One region of the Flavobacterium sp. 2 genome, then DNA from elsewhere that is predicted to be linked to it. Evidence: riboswitches for the same ligand, from Rfam matches in the RefSeq annotation. Region 1 holds a riboswitch; the other holds the start of a gene.
What was found. Region 1 has a riboswitch for S-adenosylmethionine ahead of ACNFIH_RS10210 (alpha/beta fold hydrolase). Riboswitches for the same ligand answer to the same signal wherever they lie in the genome.
Positions count from the first base shown of each region.

Region 2: it holds a riboswitch for S-adenosylmethionine, as region 1 does, so the genes downstream of both, ACNFIH_RS02845 (redoxin domain-containing protein) here and ACNFIH_RS10210 (alpha/beta fold hydrolase) in region 1, are expected to answer to the same signal.

Region 1 is NZ_CP188206.1:2,379,074-2,389,873, reverse strand. It holds gene ACNFIH_RS10235 (TonB-dependent receptor plug domain-containing protein) at 1-2,533, shown strand, start outside; gene ACNFIH_RS10230 (hypothetical protein) at 2,973-3,158, shown strand; gene ACNFIH_RS10225 (O-acetylhomoserine aminocarboxypropyltransferase/cysteine synthase family protein) at 3,237-4,541, shown strand; gene ACNFIH_RS10220 (aspartate kinase) at 4,727-5,815, shown strand; gene ACNFIH_RS10215 (hypothetical protein) at 6,376-6,579, shown strand; SAM riboswitch class I at 6,840-6,948, shown strand; gene ACNFIH_RS10210 (alpha/beta fold hydrolase) at 7,028-8,011, shown strand; gene thrA (bifunctional aspartate kinase/homoserine dehydrogenase I) at 8,013-10,427, shown strand; gene ACNFIH_RS10200 (OsmC family protein) at 10,510-10,800, shown strand, end outside.
Region 2 is NZ_CP188206.1:685,578-696,377, reverse strand. It holds gene ACNFIH_RS02870 (YceI family protein) at 1-58, shown strand, start outside; gene ACNFIH_RS02865 (tautomerase family protein) at 63-281, shown strand; gene ACNFIH_RS02860 (SDR family NAD(P)-dependent oxidoreductase) at 287-1,018, shown strand; gene ACNFIH_RS02855 (nuclear transport factor 2 family protein) at 1,024-1,473, shown strand; gene ACNFIH_RS02850 (NAD(P)H-dependent flavin oxidoreductase) at 1,491-2,576, shown strand; SAM riboswitch class I at 2,848-2,948, shown strand; gene ACNFIH_RS02845 (redoxin domain-containing protein) at 3,236-4,234, shown strand; gene ACNFIH_RS02840 (aminotransferase class V-fold PLP-dependent enzyme) at 4,277-5,761, shown strand; gene metN (methionine ABC transporter ATP-binding protein MetN) at 6,020-7,051, shown strand; gene ACNFIH_RS02830 (methionine ABC transporter permease MetI) at 7,044-7,697, shown strand; gene metQ (methionine ABC transporter substrate-binding lipoprotein MetQ) at 7,809-8,627, shown strand; gene ACNFIH_RS02820 (hypothetical protein) at 9,152-9,403, shown strand; gene ACNFIH_RS02815 (DcaP family trimeric outer membrane transporter) at 9,951-10,800, shown strand, end outside.

The DNA.
Region 1 (10,800 bases):
ATTGGGACCAGACCAGGTTTTAATTTTAGTGAACGGAAAACGAAGACATACAAGTGCCTTGGTAAATATAAATGGTTCGCCGGGAAGAGGTTCTGTTGGTACAGATTTAAATGCAATTCCGTCTTTCGCCATTGACCGAATAGAAGTTTTAAGAGACGGTGCAGCAGCACAATACGGTTCTGATGCAATTGCAGGAGTAATCAATATTGTCCTTAAAAAGAATGCCAATTTTATTTCGGGTGGTATTCAATATGGAGCCAATTTATCATCTGGATCTAATGATTTTAAAGGCGGAGCCGATGGACAAACACTGCAAGTCGATCTAAACTATGGAACTTCATTAGGAAAACCGGGAAGTTTCTTTAATGTTACAGCAAGTGCCGTAACTAGAGAAGCAACAAGCAGAGCCGGAATTAGAAGTAATGCTATTTTTAACGCTTACAATGCGGTTGAAAATAGAGCTGCGCAAAGTGGGGTTCAAATCAACTCATTATTCAGCAATATTAACTCAACTCCAAATTCGGCGCAAATTTTAAGCTCTTTAAAACAATATGCACCTCAGGTAAGTTATTTTACCACTGCACAGCAAAATGCAATCGCGGGCGCAACAACGATAACGCAAATGCAGACAGCGCTGAATTTTGATGTAACCAATAATGAACTTCAATACAGAGGTCAGCAGAGAAGCGACTATAATATGAGTGTGGGACAGTCAGAATTGGCATCGGGTCAGGCTTATTATAATGCAAAATATCCTTTGACAGAAACGACTTCTCTTTATTCTTTTGGAGGAATATCATATAGAAATGGTAAATCATATGCTTTCAATAGACTTCCAAACGGTTCAGGAACTTTTACCCAAGTGTATCAAAACGGATTTTTACCAGAAATTGAGTCAAAAATTTTAGATGCTTCTGCTGCCGTTGGAGTGAATACAGAATTATTCGGATTTGATACTGATTTAAGTACAAACCTCGGAACAAATTCTTTTCAATATGATGTAAACAATACCATCAATGCAACTTTGGGAACCAATTCTCCTTTTAGTTTTGATGCAGGAAAAGTTTCGTTTTTGCAAAGTACAACGAATTTAGATTTTACCAGAAAATATGATATTCTTGCTGGTTTGAACGTTGCTTTTGGAGGGGAATTTAGATATGAAAATTATCAAATAAAACAAGGAGAAGAAGCTTCTTATGGATTGTATGATGTAAATGGCGCTTTGGTTTCAGGAATTCTGCCAAGTAATTCGCCTTTAATTGTTACTGACTTTTTTGGGAACAAACGTGGAGCAGGAGCTCAGGGATTTTCAGGGTTTCAGCCATCAGATGCGAAAGAAAAAAATAGAAATAGTGGCGCAGCATATCTTGATTTAGAATTAAATGTAACTGAAAAATGGCTAGTAAATGGGGCATTGCGTTATGAAAACTATTCTGATTTTGGAAGCACAACGATCTTCAAATTAGCGTCTCTTTTAAAATTGAACGAAAATATTAACTGGAGAATTTCTGGACAGACTGGATTTAGAGCACCTTCATTACAGCAAAAATATTTTGAATCAAGTTCAACTCAATTTATAAATGGATCGCCATATCAGGTGGGATATTTTACAAATGATTCAGAAGCAGCAAAAAGTATTGGTGTCGAAAATTTAAAGCCGGAAAAATCAAAAAGTATTAGTACAGGATTTACATTTAAAATTCCTGAAGCGAATATCACAATTGCAACAGATGCTTATTTTACCAGAATCGACGACAGAATTGTTTTGACTGGTCAATATTCTAGACCAACAGATGCGCAGATTGCAGCAGCTACAAGTCCTGAACAAGCCGAAGCATTGACTTTATTTCAACAGGCATTTGATACAAAAGGAGTGGAAAGAGCATCATTTTGGACAAACGGAATTAACTCTGAAACAAAAGGAATTGATTTGGTAATTTCTCAGAAATATGATGTTATTCCAGATTTTATCATCAGAAATGATTTGGCTTTAAGCTACAATGAAACGAAAAGAGTTGGCGATTTAAATGTACCGCAATCTATTATTGATGCAGGTGGCGAACCTTATAAGTATTCATTTTTTCCAGAGTCAAGCAGAGTGTATTTAGAAGAAGCAATTCCGAGATTGAAAGCGAACTTAATGACAACTTTCAGTATTAAAAAACTGGACATTTATTTGAGAAACAGCTATTTTGGAAAAGTGACAGATCCAGGAGCGACTGATGTGAATTTAGATGGATTTTCATCTGTGTATGAGCACCCGGAATACAGCGCAAAATTAGTTACAGATTTATCTTTAGGATATCAAATCAATGAACATTTTAGAGCAACAATTGGGTTTAATAATATAGGAGATGTTTATCCGGACAGAAATAATCCAGCAACTCCGGCCTTTACAAATACAACTCCAACTTTATCTCCGGCGCCAAGTACAGATTTGAGCAATGCAAATCAGTTTGCTTATTCAAGAGCAGTATCGCAATTTGGATTGAACGGAAGATTTGGTTTTGCACGTTTGAGCTTTAAATTTTAAAAAGCCACTCCCGATAGCTATCGGGATTAAGGATTAAACGAATTAGCACTGATTTTTAAAATCAATGTAATCTTTTTATCCCGATAGCTATCGGGAGTGGCTAACCTTTCAGAATAGTTTAGTCAGCTGAAAGGCTTGATTTTAGTGACTTACAAAAATTTAACGTTAAATATCAAAATTTTATTTGGCTGTTAAATAAATAAATATTATATTTACTCTATCGAATTAGTCGAGTTTAAAAAAGAAACAATTTCAATTATTATATAAATGAAAACAATAGCAAATAATATGGTGATGTGTTGTCAGATGATGCAAATGTGCATCCCAATTTGCTGTTGCCAAAAGTAAAAGTTAAATCTTGGTTTTAGTTAGAACTAAAAGCCCTTTTGGTAGCCATCCGAAAGGGCTTTTTTAATTTCAACACTTAAATTTTCAAATTATGAAAACACTAAATTCAATCGCGATAGAGTATTTATTGAGAAACGATTCTCAAAATAATAATAATAAATCAGAAGACATAACTAGAGAAGTTATACGAATAAATGCAGAGCAGAAGATAAAAGCTCAAAGATCATTATTGTTTCAAATGTATGATCTCGAAGAACAAGAAAGCTTTTTTGTTTAAAGGAGTTTCAACATCAATTTCAAAAAACAATATCAATATAATATATAGTATCAACAATATTTAAAAAATTAAGAAATCATGAGTACACAAAAATTTGCAACAAACGCACTACACGCAGGACACGATGTTACTAAAAATGCAGGAACAAGAGCAGTGCCTATTTATCAAACGTCATCATATGTATTTAATAATGCTGATCATGCCGCCAATTTATTTGGTCTTGCTGAAGCCGGATTTATTTATACAAGATTAAATAACCCAACAAATGATGTTTTAGAGCAGAGGCTAGCCGCGCTTGAAGGTGGTATTGGAGCTGTAGTTACAGCATCTGGAGCATCGGCAATTTCAACAACTTTATTGACCTTGTTAAGAGCAGGAGATCATATCGTAGCATCAAACAGTTTATACGGCGGGACTTATAACTTACTAAGTGTAACATTACCGCGATTAGGAATCACAACGACTTTTGTAGATCCTTCAAAACCAGAAAACTTCACTAAAGCAGCAAAAGAAAATACCAGAGCTTTCTTTGTAGAATCATTAGGAAATCCAAAATTAGATGTATTGGATCTAAAAAGAATCTCGGCGGAAGCCAAAGCATTCAAAGTGCCTTTTATAGTAGATAATACAGTTGCGACACCTTATTTATTAAACCCTATAAAATATGGTGCCGATATTGTAATTCATTCCTTAACAAAATATATTGCCGGAAACGGAACTTCATTAGGAGGCGCTATTATTGATGCCGGAACTTTTGACTGGTCTAACGGAAAATTCCCTGAATTTACAGAGCCTTCTGCAGGATATCACGGATTAGTTTATCACGAAGCTTTAGGAAATGCAGCTTTTATTGCAAAAGCACGAATTGAAGGTTTGCGCGACTTTGGCGCAGCTTTGAGTCCGTTTAATGCTTTCCAGATTATTCAGGGATTAGAAACTTTGCCAATCCGAATTAAAAAACACAGCGAAAATGCTTTGGCCTTGGCTGAATGGCTTGAAAAACAAGATGAGGTAGTTTGGGTAAATTATCCAGGTCTGAAATCGAATAAATATTATGATTTAGCGAAGGAATATCTTCCTGAAGGACAAAGTGGTATTATCACTTTTGGATTAAAAGGAGGTTTTGATGCAGCAAAAAAAGTGGTTGACGAAACGAAGTTGTTCTCATTATTAGCCAATATTGGTGACACAAAATCATTGATTATTCACCCAGCAAGCACGACGCACCAGCAATTGTCTGAAGAAGATCAATTGGCAACGGGTGTTTCTAAAGATTTAGTCCGACTTTCTGTTGGAATCGAGGATATTGAAGATTTAATCGCCGACTTAAAAGCGGTTTTTGAAAGCGTGACATTAACGCAATACAGTATCAATAAAAATTAGGTTTTTTTGTTTTTTGTTTGAAAAATTGCCTTTAGCGGTGTGGTGCTGCTAAGGGTGATTTTTTATGAAAAAAAACTATAAATAAAAAATGAAACCATATAAGGTATATATAGGAGTAATGCATTTAGGTGTGCTAAAATGAACTTATATACTTATATGGTTAAATATTTAAAATGCGAGAAATTATGTCAAAGCTTAAAATAAATATTATTCTTTTTGGGATTGGAAATATCGGAAGCACGCTGATCAATCAGATTATTGAAAGTCAGGAGTTTTTTCTGCAAAGCAAAAATGTCGATTTTCATTTTCCGATAATAACGAATTCAACCGTTGCTTTTTTCGAGAAAGAAGGCGTAGGTTATTCATGGGAAACCAATTTCAGAGAATTAGCCGTGCCTTTCAGAGTAGAAGATATTATAACGTTTGCTAAAGAAAATGAATTCGAAAATTTAATAGCCGTCGATGCTACTGCAAGCGACGAACTAATAAGTCATTACAATACATTGATCGAAAACGGATTTAATATTGTTGCGGTAAATAAGAAAGCCAATACGCTCCCAATAGATCTTTATAAACAGCTGAGAGAAAATCTAAAAAAATACGACAAAGAGTTTTTGTACGAAACATCAGTTGATACAGGATTTCCGGTTTTGCAGACATTGAGAGATTTGTATTATTCGGGCGAAAAAATCACGAAGATCAGAGGAGTTTTTTCAGATCATTTAAGTTATGTATTTAACCGATTTTCGGCAGAAGAAAATTCTTTTTCGTCAATTTTGAAAGATGCCAGCCTTCTCGGATTAATGCGTTCGACTTTTAAAGAAGATTTATCAGGAAATGATACAGCCAGAAAATTACTGATTCTGACCCGTGAAATCGGGAAAGAATTTGAATTTTCTGATATAAAAATCAATTCGATAATAAGAGAAGAACATCTGGAAAAAAATGGAATACTAAATAAAGAAGCAGTCGATCGATCTTATAAAATCGCAAAAATCACTCAGGCAGAAAATCATGTATTGCGATATGTAGGCGAATTTGATGTCGAAAAAAATACTCTGGAAGTAAAATTGGTTTCAGAACCTGTAACATCTCCAATTGGACAATTAAAAGGTTCAGATGCGATTTTCGAAATTTATACCCAATCTTATGCTGATGTTCCAATTGTGATACAAGGAGCATCACCTTGTAGACAGGCAATTTCGAGAGGAATTATAACCGATATTTTAAAAGTAGCTGATAAAATAAAAAATAAAGAAGCAGTCTGGCTATAAGTGGTTTTTTAATATTAGGAAAAAAAGTTCTTTGACAGATTGAAACAGAAAAAGTTAGTTTATTTTTTGTAAGTTAATACTGTATTTTTGTTAAATCTTGATTTTGTAAGATGTTTTTTGACGATAAAAAGATGTTTTTTAACGTTTTTTTAGAAAAATTAGGCTTTTGTAACTTGGAATATTAAAAAAAAAGTTGCAAATTTGTAAGACAAGTAAGATCTGTTAAAAACAGATGCTTAAATGTTAAATAAATGATTTATCGCCTTTTAGATCCTAATCAAATCTGAAAGCTTATTAAAGAGAATTAAATGCAGAATTTTTTTAAAATAAAAGTCAAATCACAGATGAATAAATCCCTACAGATGAACAAGATGTTTAACGTCGCACGTATTTGTGTACGCGTCTGTTGATACTAAAAGTATATATAAGTTCTATAAAAACTTAAACCCTTTTGGTATTAAAAACCCAAAAGGGTTTTTTTATTCATTTTGATTAGCATAACAAAAATTTAAAGAAAAAGTAAATATTATAAAACGCAAACTAATTTAAACTTAAATATCATGAGCACATTAAACTACTTAAGAAAAAAAATCTCAACTTTCAAAAACATCAAAAATGAAAGAAACAATCCGCCGCCAACAAATGAATTAATTCATCCAAGCTTCGGAATAACGGAAACAGATAATAAAAAAGAAGTTAAAAAAGAACCGAATTCTTTATTATTCTTGATGTATTCAAAAGAGAATGAAACGCTTTTTATCTAAATCAAAAAGCAGGATAAAATAGGGTAAAACCCGCTTAATTTTACTGGGCAGTTTGTTCGGTAATTTTTTGCGTATAATAGTTTTAGTAATAGACAAAGAGATTATGGCATTAATGATGCTAATTCTTTTGACTTTATGACTTTAAACTTTCGACTTGTTTTAAAGTATGTTTAAGAAATTGCGGAATCAGTTTCGATAAAATTTGTTTGTTTAAGAAATTAGTAGTTAATTTGCACCTTTAAGTTCAAAAACGTATTGAAATGTTATAAAGAAAGGAGGAGGGATTAGACCCGATGAATCCTTAGCAACCCTTCGTTAATTCGAAGAAGGTGCTGCATTCTACCACGCCCAAACGTGGAAAGATAACAACAAGAATTTTTCTAGTTTCAAACTCTAGACTTTCTTTCTAATATTTCCACATACAAATCAATAATAAAAAGATTTGAAATTGGAAAATATACCAAATCCCATCATAATTAATAATTTCATCACAGAGAGTGGTGCACTATTTTCATTGCTACCGTTAAGTTTTACGCTTTCTGGTTTGCCTTTGCATACCGCTCCAATCGTTTTGGTCAATCATGCTTTGACAGGAAATGCACAAGTAACCGGCGAAAACGGATGGTGGAATGATTTGATTGGAGACGAAAAAACAATCGACACAAATAAATATACTATTCTGGCATTTAATGTTCCGGGAAATGGTAACGATTCGTTTGTAATCGAAAATTACCAGGATTTTACAGCCAGAGATATTGCGAGAATTTTTATCAAAGGTTTGAAAGCGCTTACTATCGAAAAAGTGTTTGCCGTTATTGGAGGTTCTGTTGGTGGCGGAATTGCTTGGGAAATCCTGGCATTGGAACCAAACATCACAGAACATTTAATTCCGATTGCAACCGACTGGAAATCCACCGACTGGATGATTGCAAATTGTTATCTGCAAGAGCAAATTTTGAATAATTCGTCCAGACCGGTAGAAGATGCCAGAATTCATGCTATGCTTTGTTACAGATCTCCAGAATCATTCAAAGCGAAATTTAAGCGAACTGTTCATTCTGAACTTTCCATTTTTAATATCGAAAGCTGGCTGGCACATCACGGAAATAAATTGCAAAAACGTTATCAATTATCGTCGTACAAATTGATGAACCAATTGCTGAAAACCATAGATATTACGAGAAATAGTGAGGATTTCGAGACTTTAATATCAAAATCAAACGCAGCGATTCATATTGTTGCAATCAATTCAGATTTGTTTTTTACACCACAAGAAAATCTGGAAACTTATAATGAATTAAAAAAGTTTAAAGAAAATGTTTTTTACAGCGAAATTGATTCGGTTCACGGACATGACGCTTTTTTAATCGAGTACAAACAATTAGATCATTTACTTGCCGATATTTTTAAGGCAGAAACAATAGCAAAATAAAATGAAAGTATTAAAATTTGGAGGCAAATCGTTATCAAACGGAGAAGGACTTAACAAAGTAGTTTCAATCATTTCTGATAAAGTAAATCAAGGCGAAAAAATTGCCGTAGTTGTTTCTGCGCGTGGTAACGCGACAGATGAATTAGAAGATATTTTAAGAATTGCCGCTAAAAACGGAAACTACAAACCTCTTTTAGAAAGTTTTAAAGCTTATCAGACTTCAGACTATGGTCAGGTTGATTTGTCTGAAGAATTCAATATTCTGGATAAACTTTTTGAAGGAGTTAGTTTGATTGGCGATTATAGTAACAAAATCAAAGATCAGATTTTGTCAAAAGGTGAATTGCTTTCGGCTAAATTATTGACGTCAATTTTACTTGAAAAAGGAATTCCTGCCAATTTTGTTGATACAAGAGAGTTGTTAAAAACCGATTCAAAATTTGGTGATGCTCAGCCTTTGGAACAACTTTCAAAGAAAAACGTAATCAATTATTTTAAGCTTCATAACGGAGAAACTGTAAATATTGTTACAGGTTTCATTGGTTCAAATAATAACAACGACACTACAACTTTAGGAAGAAACGGAAGTAATTACACAGCTTCGTTAATTGCAAATTATTTAGATGCCGAAGAATTGCAGAATTTCACACATGTTGACGGAATTTACACAGCAAACCCAGATTTAGTTGCCGATGCTAAAAAAATTGAATATTTATCGTTTAACGAAGCAAATGAATTAGCGAATTTTGGCGCAACAATTCTTCATGCAAAAACGATTATTCCATTATTGGAAAAAAATATTCCGCTTCGAATTTTAAATACATTTAATCATGAAAATCATGGAACCTTAATCACTTCAAATTCTCAAAAAGAAGGAATTAAAACGCTTTCAGTTTTAGAAAATGTCTCTTTAGTAAATCTTGAAGGACGCGGATTGCTTGGAAAATCCGGAGTTGATGCCAGAATTTTTAAAGTAATGGGCGATCACAATATCAGTGTAAGCATCATTTCGCAAGGTTCTTCAGAAAGAGGAATCGGGTTGGTTGTGGCTAAAGATAAAGCGACGCTTGCAATGGTCGAGCTAGAAAAAGAGTTTGAAAATGACTTTTATTCTAAAGATGTAAACCAAATCACAGTAACAGATAATGTTTCTGTAATTTCGATTATCGGACAGGATTTGAGTACTTTCCATAAACCTTATACGGCTTTAATTAAAAACAAAATAGTTCCGATTTTATTCAACAACACGGTTACAGGTAAAAACGTGAGTTTGGTTGTTAAAAAAGAAGAACTGAACAAAGCCTTAAACGTAATTCACGGAGAAATCTTTGGAGTTTCTAAAAAAATCAACATTGCGATTTTCGGCCACGGATTAGTTGGAGGAACGTTGATTAATCAAATTTTAGAATCAGCGTCTGCAATCGAAAAACGTAAAGATATTAAGCTGAATGTTTTTGCAATTGCAAATTCTAAAAAGCTTTTATTAAACAGAAATGGCGTAACTTCAAGCTGGAAAAATGATATTCAGACAAAAGGCGAAGAATATTCAATCAATGATATTATCGCTTACGCAAATGAGCATCATTTAGAAAACTTAATTGCAATTGATAATACAGCAAGTGCGTCATTCGTAGAAAATTATATTCCGCTTGTTGAAAGCAGTTTTGATTTGATTTCTTCGAATAAAGTGGCTAATACATTAACGTATGGTTTTTATAAAGAATTGAGAAAAGCTTTGGCAGAAAATCAAAAGAATTATTTATACGAAACCAATGTTGGTGCAGGTTTGCCTTTAATTGATACGATTAAATTACTGCATCTTTCTGGTGAAAACATCACAAAAATTAAAGGAGTTTTCTCTGGAACATTAAGTTATTTATTCAATAATTTCTCTGCAAAAGATGTTCCATTTAGTGAAATTCTTAAGGAAGCAATTGACAACGGATACACAGAACCAGACCCGCGTGAAGATTTATGCGGAAATGATGTGGGAAGAAAATTATTGATTTTGGCAAGAGAATTAGATTTACAAAATGAGTTTGAAGAAATTTCAATTCAGAATTTAATTCCGGAACATTTACGTGATGGAAATGTTTCCGATTTCTTAACGAAGCTAAAAGAATTTGATCCAATTTACGAGAAAATAAAAGCAGATCAACAACCAAATCATGTTTTAAGATACATTGGTGAATTGTCTGGTGATTTGCAGAATGATAAAGGAAATTTAGAAGTAAAATTAGTTTCAGTGCCAAAAGATACTGCATTAGGCGGATTAAAAGGTTCAGATTCTTTCTTCGAAATTTACACTGAATCTTACGGAGATCGTCCAATCGTTATTCAAGGAGCCGGTGCAGGTTCTGCGGTAACAGCGAGAGGGGTTTTTGGAGATATTTTGAGATTATCTGATAAAGGGTAATTGATTTTGGAATTTTAGTCCCGATAGCCATCGGGATAGATTGAATATCTGAAACCAAACAAAAACAAAAAATAACAACACAATGAAAGTAACTTTAAACAGAGTAAATGACGCATTTCATTTTAAAGTAAAAAATGAACGCGGACACGTAGTTGACGTTGACAGCAGAGCTGAATTTGGCGGAAGCGATTTAGGCGCAAGCCCAATGGAATTGGTTTTAATGGGGGTTGCAGGATGTAGCGCAATTGATATGATTTCGATTTTGAAGAAACAGCGTCAGGAAATAACATCTTTTAACGCTGAGGTTGAAGGAACACGCGTTCAGATTGAAGAAGCAAAACCTTTTAAAGAAATCGATGTGGTTTTCTATTTA
Region 2 (10,800 bases), 1.7 Mb from region 1:
TGATCTTGATTTTAATATCACTGCCGAAGCCATTTTTTCAGAACAATCTAAAAACTAAAGCCATGCCTTACGTAAAATTAGAATTGACTCGCGAAGGCGTAACACGCGAGCAAAAACAGCAATTAATAAGCGGAATAACGAATTTGATTACCGAGGTTTTAAATAAAGATCCGCATTTGACTCATGTTGTAATTCAGGAAGTTGAATTAGACGATTGGGGTTACGCAGGAGAACAAGTATCAGTATTAAGAGAAAAAGGCATAACAGCCGATAAAAAATAAACATCATGAAAAAACAAACTATAATCGTTACCGGAGCAGCATCTGGTATTGGAAAAGGAATCGCAAAATACTTTTTGGACAGAGGAGATAATGTTGTCATCAATTCAGTAACACCAGCGTCATTAGAAAGTGCTTTTAATGAATTTGGCGGAGGCGATAATTTGGCAATGTATGCCGGAGATATCAGCAACAAAGAAACAGGGAAACAATTAGTAAAAATTGCAATCGAAAAATTTGGTTCAGTTGATGTTTTGGTAAACAATGCCGGAATCTTTGACAGTAAACCTTTTTTGGAAGTTGATGAAGCTTATTTAGATAAATTTTTGACAACCAATTTAAAAGGAACTTATTTTACAACTCAGGCTGTGGTTCCTCAAATGTTGGAACAAAAAGGTGGTGTTGTAATCAATATTGGAACACCGCTTGTAAATCACGGTTTGGGCGGATGGCCAGCTTCGGCACCTATCGCAAGTAAAGGAGCTATTCACGCTATTACAGTTCAATTAGCGGCGGAATTTGGAAAACAAAACATTCGTTTCAATACAGTTGCTCCGGGAGTAATCAGAACGCCAATGCACGGTGATAATGCTGATGCGGCCGCTGGTTTACACTTACTGAATCGAGTTGGAGAAATTGACGATGTTGCCGAAATGGTGTACACTGTTGCCAAAAGTAATTTTATTACCGGTGCCATTATCAATGTTGACGGTGGAAAAGCAGCAGGGCACAACTTATAATTAAAATGAAAACTATTTTATTAACTGCTTTTATGCTCTGGAGTTTTCAGGGCATAAAAGCTCAAAATACGATCAAAATGGAAAATCAGGCAGAAATTGCAGCGATAAGAGATGCAGTTGAAAACTATTATTTTAAAGGAATTTATGAAGGCGATGTATTGCTTTTGGGAAGTATTTTTTATCCGGGAAGTTTTGTTTTTGGAGATGTAAAAGGTCAGCCGTATTTTAAAACTGTGGATCTTTATTTGGATGGTGTAAAAAACAGACAAAGTCCAAAAGATTCAGGAAAACCTTTTAAAGGTGAAATTTTGAATATAAAAGTCGTAAATTCAATCGCGATTGCAGAACTAAATGTGAAAATGTACGATTTTAATTATCGTGATTTTTTATCTTTCCATAAGATCAACGGAAAATGGCTTATTGTCAACAAAATGCTGACTGATTTAAGCGAATAATTTTAAATTTTAAAGTGATGTGGTACAATACTAAAGCTTCAGAATTATTAGGAATTCAATATCCGATTATGCAAGGGCCATTTGGCGGAAATTTGTCCACGCCTGAATTGACGGCGGCCGTTTCAAATGCTGGCGGTTTGGGGGGATATGGCGCATACACTATGAGTCCGCAGGAGATTTATGAAGCTGACAAACAGATAAAAGCCTTAACCAATAAACCGTATAATCTAAATCTTTGGGTTTCGGATTCCGATATGGAACCAAGCGGAATCACAGATGAACAATATAACAAAGCAAAAGAATTGTTCAAGCCTTATTTTGACGAAGTCGGAATTCCATTGCCAGAAAAACCGGCGTCATTTCAATCCCGATTTGAAAATCAGTTGCAAGTTGTTCTGGATATTCGTCCGAAGGTTTTCAGTTTTATGTTTGGAACGCTTTCTACAGCTATTTTGGAACAATGTAAAAAATTAGGAATTGTAACCGTTGGCGCTGCAACAACTTTAGACGAAGCATTATTTTTAGAAAATGCAGGCGTCGATATGATTATCGCATCAGGTTTTGAAGCAGGCGGACACCGACCTTCATTTTTGGCTTCTGCCGAATCTTCAGTAACTGGAACTTTTGTTTTGTTGCAATTAATTAGAGAAAAAGTAAAAATTCCTGTTATTGCTGCAGGCGGAATTGCAAACGGAAAAGGAATTGCCGCAGCATTGGCTTTAGGAGCAAGCGCCGCTCAATTGGGAACCGCATTTTTAGCTACCGAAGAATCAAATGCTTTGCCAATTCACAGAGAGATGTTATTTTCAGATGCATCAAAATATACAACTTTATCGCGCGCTTATACAGGAAGGCTCGGGCGTGGTATTACGAGCAGAATTGCAAAAGAAATTATGGGAAAAGAAGCAGATGTTCTTCCATTCCCATTGCAGACTACTTTTATGTCTCATTTGCGAAAAGCGGCACTAGATCAGGAAAAATGGGATATGATACTTTTTTGGGGCGGACAAATTTCACCAATTCTAAAACACAGAAGGGCAGGGGAATTAATGCATTCTTTGATTGAAGAAACAACAGCTTATTTTGATGATTTGAAAGCGTGATAATGTATTTACGCTACTTTTTAAGATAATAATGAACTCATTTCAGAAGCGGAATGAGTTTTTTTTATGTCTTTTTTTAAATATAAAAGCTAAAATAGACTTAATTTGATCGATAATAAGCTAATTTTTATGTTTTATAAATCATTGTTTTTGAGTTTATTATTGAGTGAAGTTCGCTTAATTAAAAATAAAATTCAAAAAAAGTAACTTTAAACTTGACTAATTCGGTAGAATTAATATATATTTGTAACGCAGAATATTTCTGTAATGATACTTATCCAGAAAGACTGAGGGAGTAGGCCCTGTGAAGTCTTAGCAACCTGTTGCTAAACAAGGTGCTAAATCCTTCCCGCCTTGCGGGACAGATAAGAAAGATTTCTAAAACAAATCTGAATGAGATCATCAGTATTAAAATTTATTTTAAAAAAAATGAAAACCAAGTCAGTTCTATTACACGCCGATTCTGATCGTTTCAATTTGTTCATTCAAGAAAATAATATTCAAGTTTTCCGAATGCAAAGGTTTTAGATTTTCATTTTTCTTTTAAAAACAAGATTTGCCAAGTCTTTCAGGATTGGCACAGGAAGTCTTTTGCTCAATTTAAAAACACAATTTAAAAAATCATCATAAACTTATTAATCACTAAAAATCAAAAACAAATGAAAAAAATACTATTAGGTTTTGCTTTATTTTTTGGAACAATCCAAATTCAGGCACAAGAAAGTAATTTGCAGTTAAAAGGAACTGTTGTCGATACGGTTACACAATATGTGTATTTGCAAAAGTTTCATAATAAAATGTTTACCACAATTGATTCGGTAAAAGTGAAGGATGGGAATTTCAGTTTTAGAACAAAAGTAAAAACGCCAGAATTATACGGTTTAAGTGTAAATACTGCAGATTCGCCATTGTATGTTTTTCTTGAAAAAGGGCCAATTACAGTTAAATTAAGTCCGAAAAAGTATTATACAAATTCAGTTGTTGAAGGTTCTGCTGCACAAGATTTGTTTGAAACATATAAAAAATCAAAAGATGTAGAAATCAGCAAATTCATTACAGAAAATCCAAAATCGATTGTTTCAGCTTATGTTTTGTATAGAAACTGGTCATATCGACTTACTCCAGAGCAAATCACAAAAAATATTGCTTTGTTGGATAAAAGTCTTCAGAATATCACTTACGTGAAAGAACTAAAAGATTTGGCTATTGTATTAGACGGATTAGCGGTTGGAAAAAAAGCGCCAGATTTTACGGCCAATGATACAGAAGGAAAACCGGTTCATTTTTCTGAAAATTTAAAAGGTTACACTTTAGTTGATTTTTGGGCTTCATGGTGTGGTCCATGCCGAAGAGAAAATCCAAATATTGTGGCAGCTTACAAAGAATTCCACGATAAGGGATTTAATATAATCGCCGTTTCTTTAGACAAAAAGAAAGAAAACTGGATTAAAGGAATTCAGGACGATAAACTTACATGGACACATGTTTCTGATTTGCTTTTCTGGAACAGCGCAGTTGCAAAATTGTATGGCGTAAGAGCAATTCCGGCGAATTATTTAGTGGATTCTAAAGGAACTATTATAGCTAAAAATCTTCATGGAGAAGAGTTACAATCAACTTTAAAATCGCTTTTAGACAAAAAAGTCAGCAACAACTAATCAATCGATAATACAATTTGTTAATTTAAAAATGATAGGGAAATGAATGCTATTGAGCCAACAACAAAACCAACAGAATCTGAGTGTTACTTTAATAAGTTTAGAGAAAACACATTAGGAATTGATCATATTTTTGAATCGGTTTACGGAGAACAAAATTTGCTTTATGCAGATTGGGTTGCCAGCGGAAGATTATACGTCCCGATTGAAGATATTATGCTCAATAAAGTTGGTCCGATGATTGCCAATACGCATTCGTTTTCAAGTCAAACCGGAAAAGCTTCGACTTATGCTTATCAACGAGCAAGAGACATTATTAAAAAGTCGGTTAATGCAAACGAATCTGATGTTTTAGTTACAACCGGAACCGGAATGACGGCTGCTTTGTCGAAATTACAGCGCATTATCGGCTTGAGAAAGAATCATCAAAAAGAAAATGCAAATGATAAACCTGTTGTTTTTATCACACACATGGAGCATCATTCAAATCAGGTTTCGTGGTATGAAACCAATGCCGATGTTGTAATTTTGCCTCCGGATGAAAATAACTTGGTGGATCCGGCAATTCTTTCTTCAGAAATAAAAAAATACGCTGACAGAAGTGTAAAAATCGGTTCTTTTACGGCATGCTCAAACGTTACTGGAATTATTACACCTTATTATGAATTAGCCAAAATCATGCATCAAAACGGTGGATTGTGTTTTGTAGATTTTGCAGCTTCGGCTCCTTACGTCAAAATCGATATGCATCCAAAAGATCCGGAACAACAATTAGATGCGATTTTCTTTTCGCCTCACAAATTTTTGGGTGGACCAGGAACTTGCGGTGTTTTGGTTTTTAATGAAAAATTATACCAATCAGATTTTCCTGATAATCCGGGAGGAGGAAATGTAAAATGGACAAATCCGTTAGGAAAATATTCGTACAGTGACATAATTGAAGTAAGAGAAGACGGCGGAACTCCGGGATTTTTGCAAGTGATTCGAACTGCATTGGCAATAGAATTAAAAGAAAAAATGGGAGTGGAGCAGATTGCAAAAAGAGAAAAAGAATTATTAGATGTTTGTTTTTCTAAACTTCAAAAAATACAAGGCTTGTCCATTTTAGGAGACTTAAAAAGCAAGCGAATTGGTTGTGTTTCTTTTGTGATCGAAGATATTCATTACAATTTAATCGTAAGACTTTTAAATGATCGTTTCGGAATTCAGGTTCGCGGTGGCTGGTCATGCGCGAGTACTTATGCGCATTATCTGTTCAATATTGATGAAAAACGTTCCAATTTGATTACCAATGAATTATTGGATAAAAATCAAACCAGTAAACCAGGTTGGGTACGTTTGTCACTGCATCCAATTACTACAGATGAAGAGCTTTTATTTATTTGTAATGCTATTAAGCAAGTGGCTTTGTATTATAAAGAATGGCAGAAAGATTACGTCTATAATCCTGCAACAAATGAATTTGAAAACCCTGAAATAAAAGATACCATTTCGAGAGAAGTGAACGATTGGTTTAGATTGCAATAAAAAATAATCTATTATTTTGATAGGGTAATAAAAGTTTTAATGATTTTTGTGCTAAAATTGGAAATTACTACTTAAATTTGCAATCGCAATGAGAAAAAACGACCAGAATATGAAGAATTATTATAACAACAGTATGATGTGCTGTACTATTGTAATGCGATTCATTGAGCTGGCTTCTATATAAAATGATATTATTTATTTCAAAAAGCCTTTCACGAATATTTGAAAGGCTTTTTTGTTTTTAACCTTGATTGAGAAATGATTGAATTAAAAAATGTAACCAAAACTTTCCATCAGAAAGACAGAGTTGTGACTGCTTTGTCTGATGTCTCGTTGAGAGTTCCGCAGGGGAAAATTTTTGGTGTTATCGGAACTTCGGGTGCTGGAAAAAGTACTTTGATCCGATGTGTGAATTTGTTGGAAAGACCAACTTCGGGTGAAATTATTGTGGATGGAAAAGCGTTGATGCAACTTTCAAACCGAGAGTTAGCAATCGAAAGAAGACAAATCGGAATGATTTTTCAGCATTTCAATTTACTTTCTTCAAGAACTGTTTTCGAGAATGTTGCTTTTCCGTTAGAATTGGCCGGAACTTCAAAAAGTGAAATCAAAACACGTGTTTTGGAATTACTGCAATTAGTAGGTTTGGCTGAAAAAGCAAACGATTATCCGGCAAGTCTTTCTGGTGGACAAAAACAAAGAGTGGCGATTGCGAGAACTTTGGCTAATAATCCAAAAGTATTGTTGTGTGATGAAGCGACCAGTGCTTTAGATCCCGCAACAACACGTTCAATTTTGAATTTATTGAAAGATATCAATAAACGTTTGAACATTACAGTTTTACTTATTACACATCAAATGGAAGTCGTAAAATCGATTTGTGATGAAGTTGCCGTAATCAGCCACGGAAAACTGATAGAACAGGGAAGTGTCGGAGAAATTTTCGCTGATCCAAAAGAGGAATTGACCAGAGAATTTATTTCTTCGTCTTTACATATAGAAGTTCCATCGGTTTACGAAGAAAAATTGCAAAAAGAAGACAATGGAAACCTGAATCCGTTATTAAAATTAGAAATGACAGGAAAATCAGTTAATGAACCTGTAATTTCTGAAGTTTCAAGACTTTTTGATACTGATTTCAAAATTGTAAGCGCACAAATGGATCAGGCTGGCGAAGTAAATTTTGGTGTTATGCTGATTGAACTTTCAGGAAAACGCGAGAATTACGATGCTGCAATTCAATATTTTAATTCAAAACACATTAAAACAGAAATTCTAGGTTATGTCTGATTCAATTATAGATTTATTAGTAAAAGGAACATGGGAAACCATAGTTATGACTTTTGTATCGGGCTTTTTTGGCTTTTTATTGGGGCTTCCAACAGGAATTTTACTTTTCCTGACGCGTAAAAATCAAATTTTAGAACAGCCTGTTTTAAACAGAACTTTATCGGTTTTGGTGAATATTTTTCGTTCGATTCCATTCATCATTTTAATCGTTTGGATGATTCCGTTTACACGTGCTATTGTTGGAACTTCAATTGGTGTTAGTGCAGCTTTAGTTCCGTTGAGCATTGGTGCAGCGCCGTTTATTGCTCGTTTGGTCGAAAACAGTTTATTAAGTCTTCCTTCGGGATTGATTGAAGCGGCAAGAGCTTTAGGTGCAACTCCTTTTCAAATTGTTTATAAAGTTTTGCTTCCGGAAGCTTTGCCTTCTTTAATCAATGCGGCTTCGATTACCTTAATTACTCTTGTAGGTTATTCTGCAATGGGTGGAGCTGTTGGCGCTGGCGGATTAGGACAAGTTGGTTATCAATACGGATATATAGGTTATGATGCGGTAACGATGAATTCGGTTTTGGGTTTACTGGTTATTTTGGTATTCTTGATCCAGTTTGTGGGAGATCGATTATCAAAACGATTCGATCACCGATAGGAATTATGAATTATGAGTTATGAATTATGAGTTAGAACTTGAAACCTGAAACCTGAAACCTGAAACCTGAAACCTGAAACCTGAAATTGAACATTAAAAATTAATATAGAAATGAAAAATAAATTAAATATTTTAAGAACGGCTGGAGTTTTGGCTTTGGCGCTTGTTTTATCAAATTGTGGAAATGATAAAAAGAATGATCCACATTTTATTAAGGTTGGAGTTGCTGCCGGACCAGAATTGAAAGTGGCTGAAGCAGCTAAAAAAGTAGCAAAAGAAAAATTTGGATTAGAAGTAGAATTGGTTTCTTTTAATGATTATGTAATTCCAAATGAAGCTTTAAGCCAGGGTGATATCGATGCGAATGCTTTTCAGCACAAGCCATACATGGACGAACAATCTAAACAACGTGGTTACAAATTGGCAATCATTGGAAAAACATTTGTTTACCCAATTGCAGCTTATTCGAAAAAAATAAAAAACCTTTCAGAATTGAAAAACGAAAGCACGATTATTATTCCGAATGATCCAACAAACGGAGGGCGTTCATTATTGCTTTTGCAGAAAAATGGTTTATTGAAATTGAAAGATGGCGTGGGTTTATTGCCAAAAGTAACAGACATTATAAGTAATCCTAAAAACTTGAAAATTTTAGAATTAGAAGCGCCACAATTACCAAGAGCTTTAGATGATGCCAATGTTTCAATTGCGATTATCAATAATACGTTTGCTTCTCAGGCAGGATTGGTTCCTTCACGTGATGCTTTATTTGTTGAAGATAAAGAATCACCTTATGTGAATTTGGTAGTTAGTCGTGAAGACAATAAAAATGAGGAGAAAGTAAAACAGTTTTTGCTGGCTTTTCAATCTCCGGAAGTTGAAAAAGCGGCTGAAAAAGAATTTAAAGGCGGCGCAGTAAAAGGCTGGTAATAAATTAAATTGCTAAATAAAAGAAAGACGAATGGTATCAACGGTGATATTATTCGTCTTTTTTTATTTGATGAGTAAAGAAGGAAGATTAATTTTTAAGATTCTGAAGGTCAACGTTGCATTTTGCTTTCTGAAATGGAACAATTGCGAAAAGTAATTCGTACAATTCTAAAAAATATATTTTAAGGCAAAAATATAATTATGGTATTCAAACATCATCAATAGATACTTCATTATGGACTGAAAAACAGCTACCAGCTTGTGATTGTTAAATTTTTTACACTAAAAGTTTCTTTTAATAGAAATGATGCATTTTAAGCTGTTAAAAAACTTTAGGTTTCATTTTATAATATGAAACAGACTTGCGGTAGAAAAAAGATATTTTACATTTTATTGCTTCTTAACTTTATACTTCGATAAGAATACATAATGTTGAAATACAGTTTTTTAGTTTCTAATACAAGAAGTTGATTTTCAAAATATTCCAAAAAGCAGAATTCATTTAATTTTATAAATTGTATAGTATGTCTGTTCCCAAAGAGTTATATAATTTAAAATTTTCAGAATACTTAGAATCGTTAAAGGTTTTGTATTTGGTAGATGATAATTTTAAAACGATCTGCGATGACTATTGTTCCAATATGCTTAAAACAGAGAAGTACAAGAAGAAATTTGAAAAATACTTTCAATACAAACTTGAAGCCGAAAATTTGGCTAAAGAATTAGAAGAAGAAATCCTGATTTATTTGATTAGAAATGGATGGGATAAAAAATAAAAATTCATAGAAGTTTGTTTCATTTATTTAATTAGTAAGCTGTAAAAACTCATTTCATTAGAAATGAGTTTTTTTTTGAATGAAAGACGTAAAAACAATCGCTGTCTTTAACTATTGTTTAAGGTATGTTTTTAAAGACACAGTCCTCTTTTTTCTTTACTTTTTAAAATTACCAGTATTTGCAGTGCTTTGCGGTGCGTATTTATAAAATAAAGAATACTTTTCAAGATGTTTCAAGTTATAAAATGAAACAAAATAATATATTCTTATGTGAATTTACTTCGTAATTTTATGCTTTATTTAAGATAAAATTTAAAACACAACTATTTGTAAATTAATGTATTAGTTGTTGTTTTTGAAATTGACTACTACATGAAATAAAAGATTCTTTTTTAAAAGAAATTTTGTAAACATCGATTTATGAAAATTCCGTTATAAACCCTTTTTAAATGCCAAGTTCCTAGAAATATCAGCCAGACTTTTACCCCATAAGAGATAAGTTTTAGTTCATTATTATTAAACAAACAATTTTAAACTATAAATCATTATGAAAAAAAAGTTTTTAAATCTGGTTAAGATCAGGCATCTGACCATTTTAATTTGTCTTCTGATCATAAACCTCATACATGGTCAGGATGATGGAGCTAAAAAAAGCATGGAAATCTACGGATTTATCATGACTGATGTTGGCTATAATTTTAATCAGATTCAATCTGATTGGTATGATGTTGTAAGACCTACGAAATTACCCTCTTACAAAGATCAATATGGTGTTGATGGAAGTTACTACGCATCTGTACGTCAGACAAGATTCGGTATAAAAAATTATTTTGATACCGGAATTGGAGAATTAAAAACTCATTTTGAATTTGAATTGTTCGGAACCGGAGTTGATGCCGGACAAACCACTTTTCGTTTGCGCCACGCTTATGCTGAATTAGGAAAGTTTGGAGCTGGGCAAACCTGGAGCCCTTTCATGGATATTGATGTGTTTCCTAACACATTGGAATATTGGGGACCAACAGGAATGGTCTTTTTCCGAAATATCCAAATTCGTTATATGCCAATTCAAGGCGACACTCGTTTAACCATTGCATTAGAAAGACCCGGAGCAAGTGCTGATCAGGGAATTTATGAAGATCGTATTGAGCTTCAGGGGGTGAATGCCAGATTTCCTTTTCCAGATTTATCTGCAGAATATCGTCATGCATTCAACTGGGGTTATCTTGAATTAGCTGGGATTGTGAGAAAAATAGAGTGGAAAGATCAAAACAACGATCAATACGATTTGTCAGGAGATGCTGTTGGATGGGGTTTAAATTTGAGTACAAATGTCAAATTTGGAAAAAATGATGTTTTCAGAGGTCAGGTCGTTTACGGAGAAGGCATTCAGAATT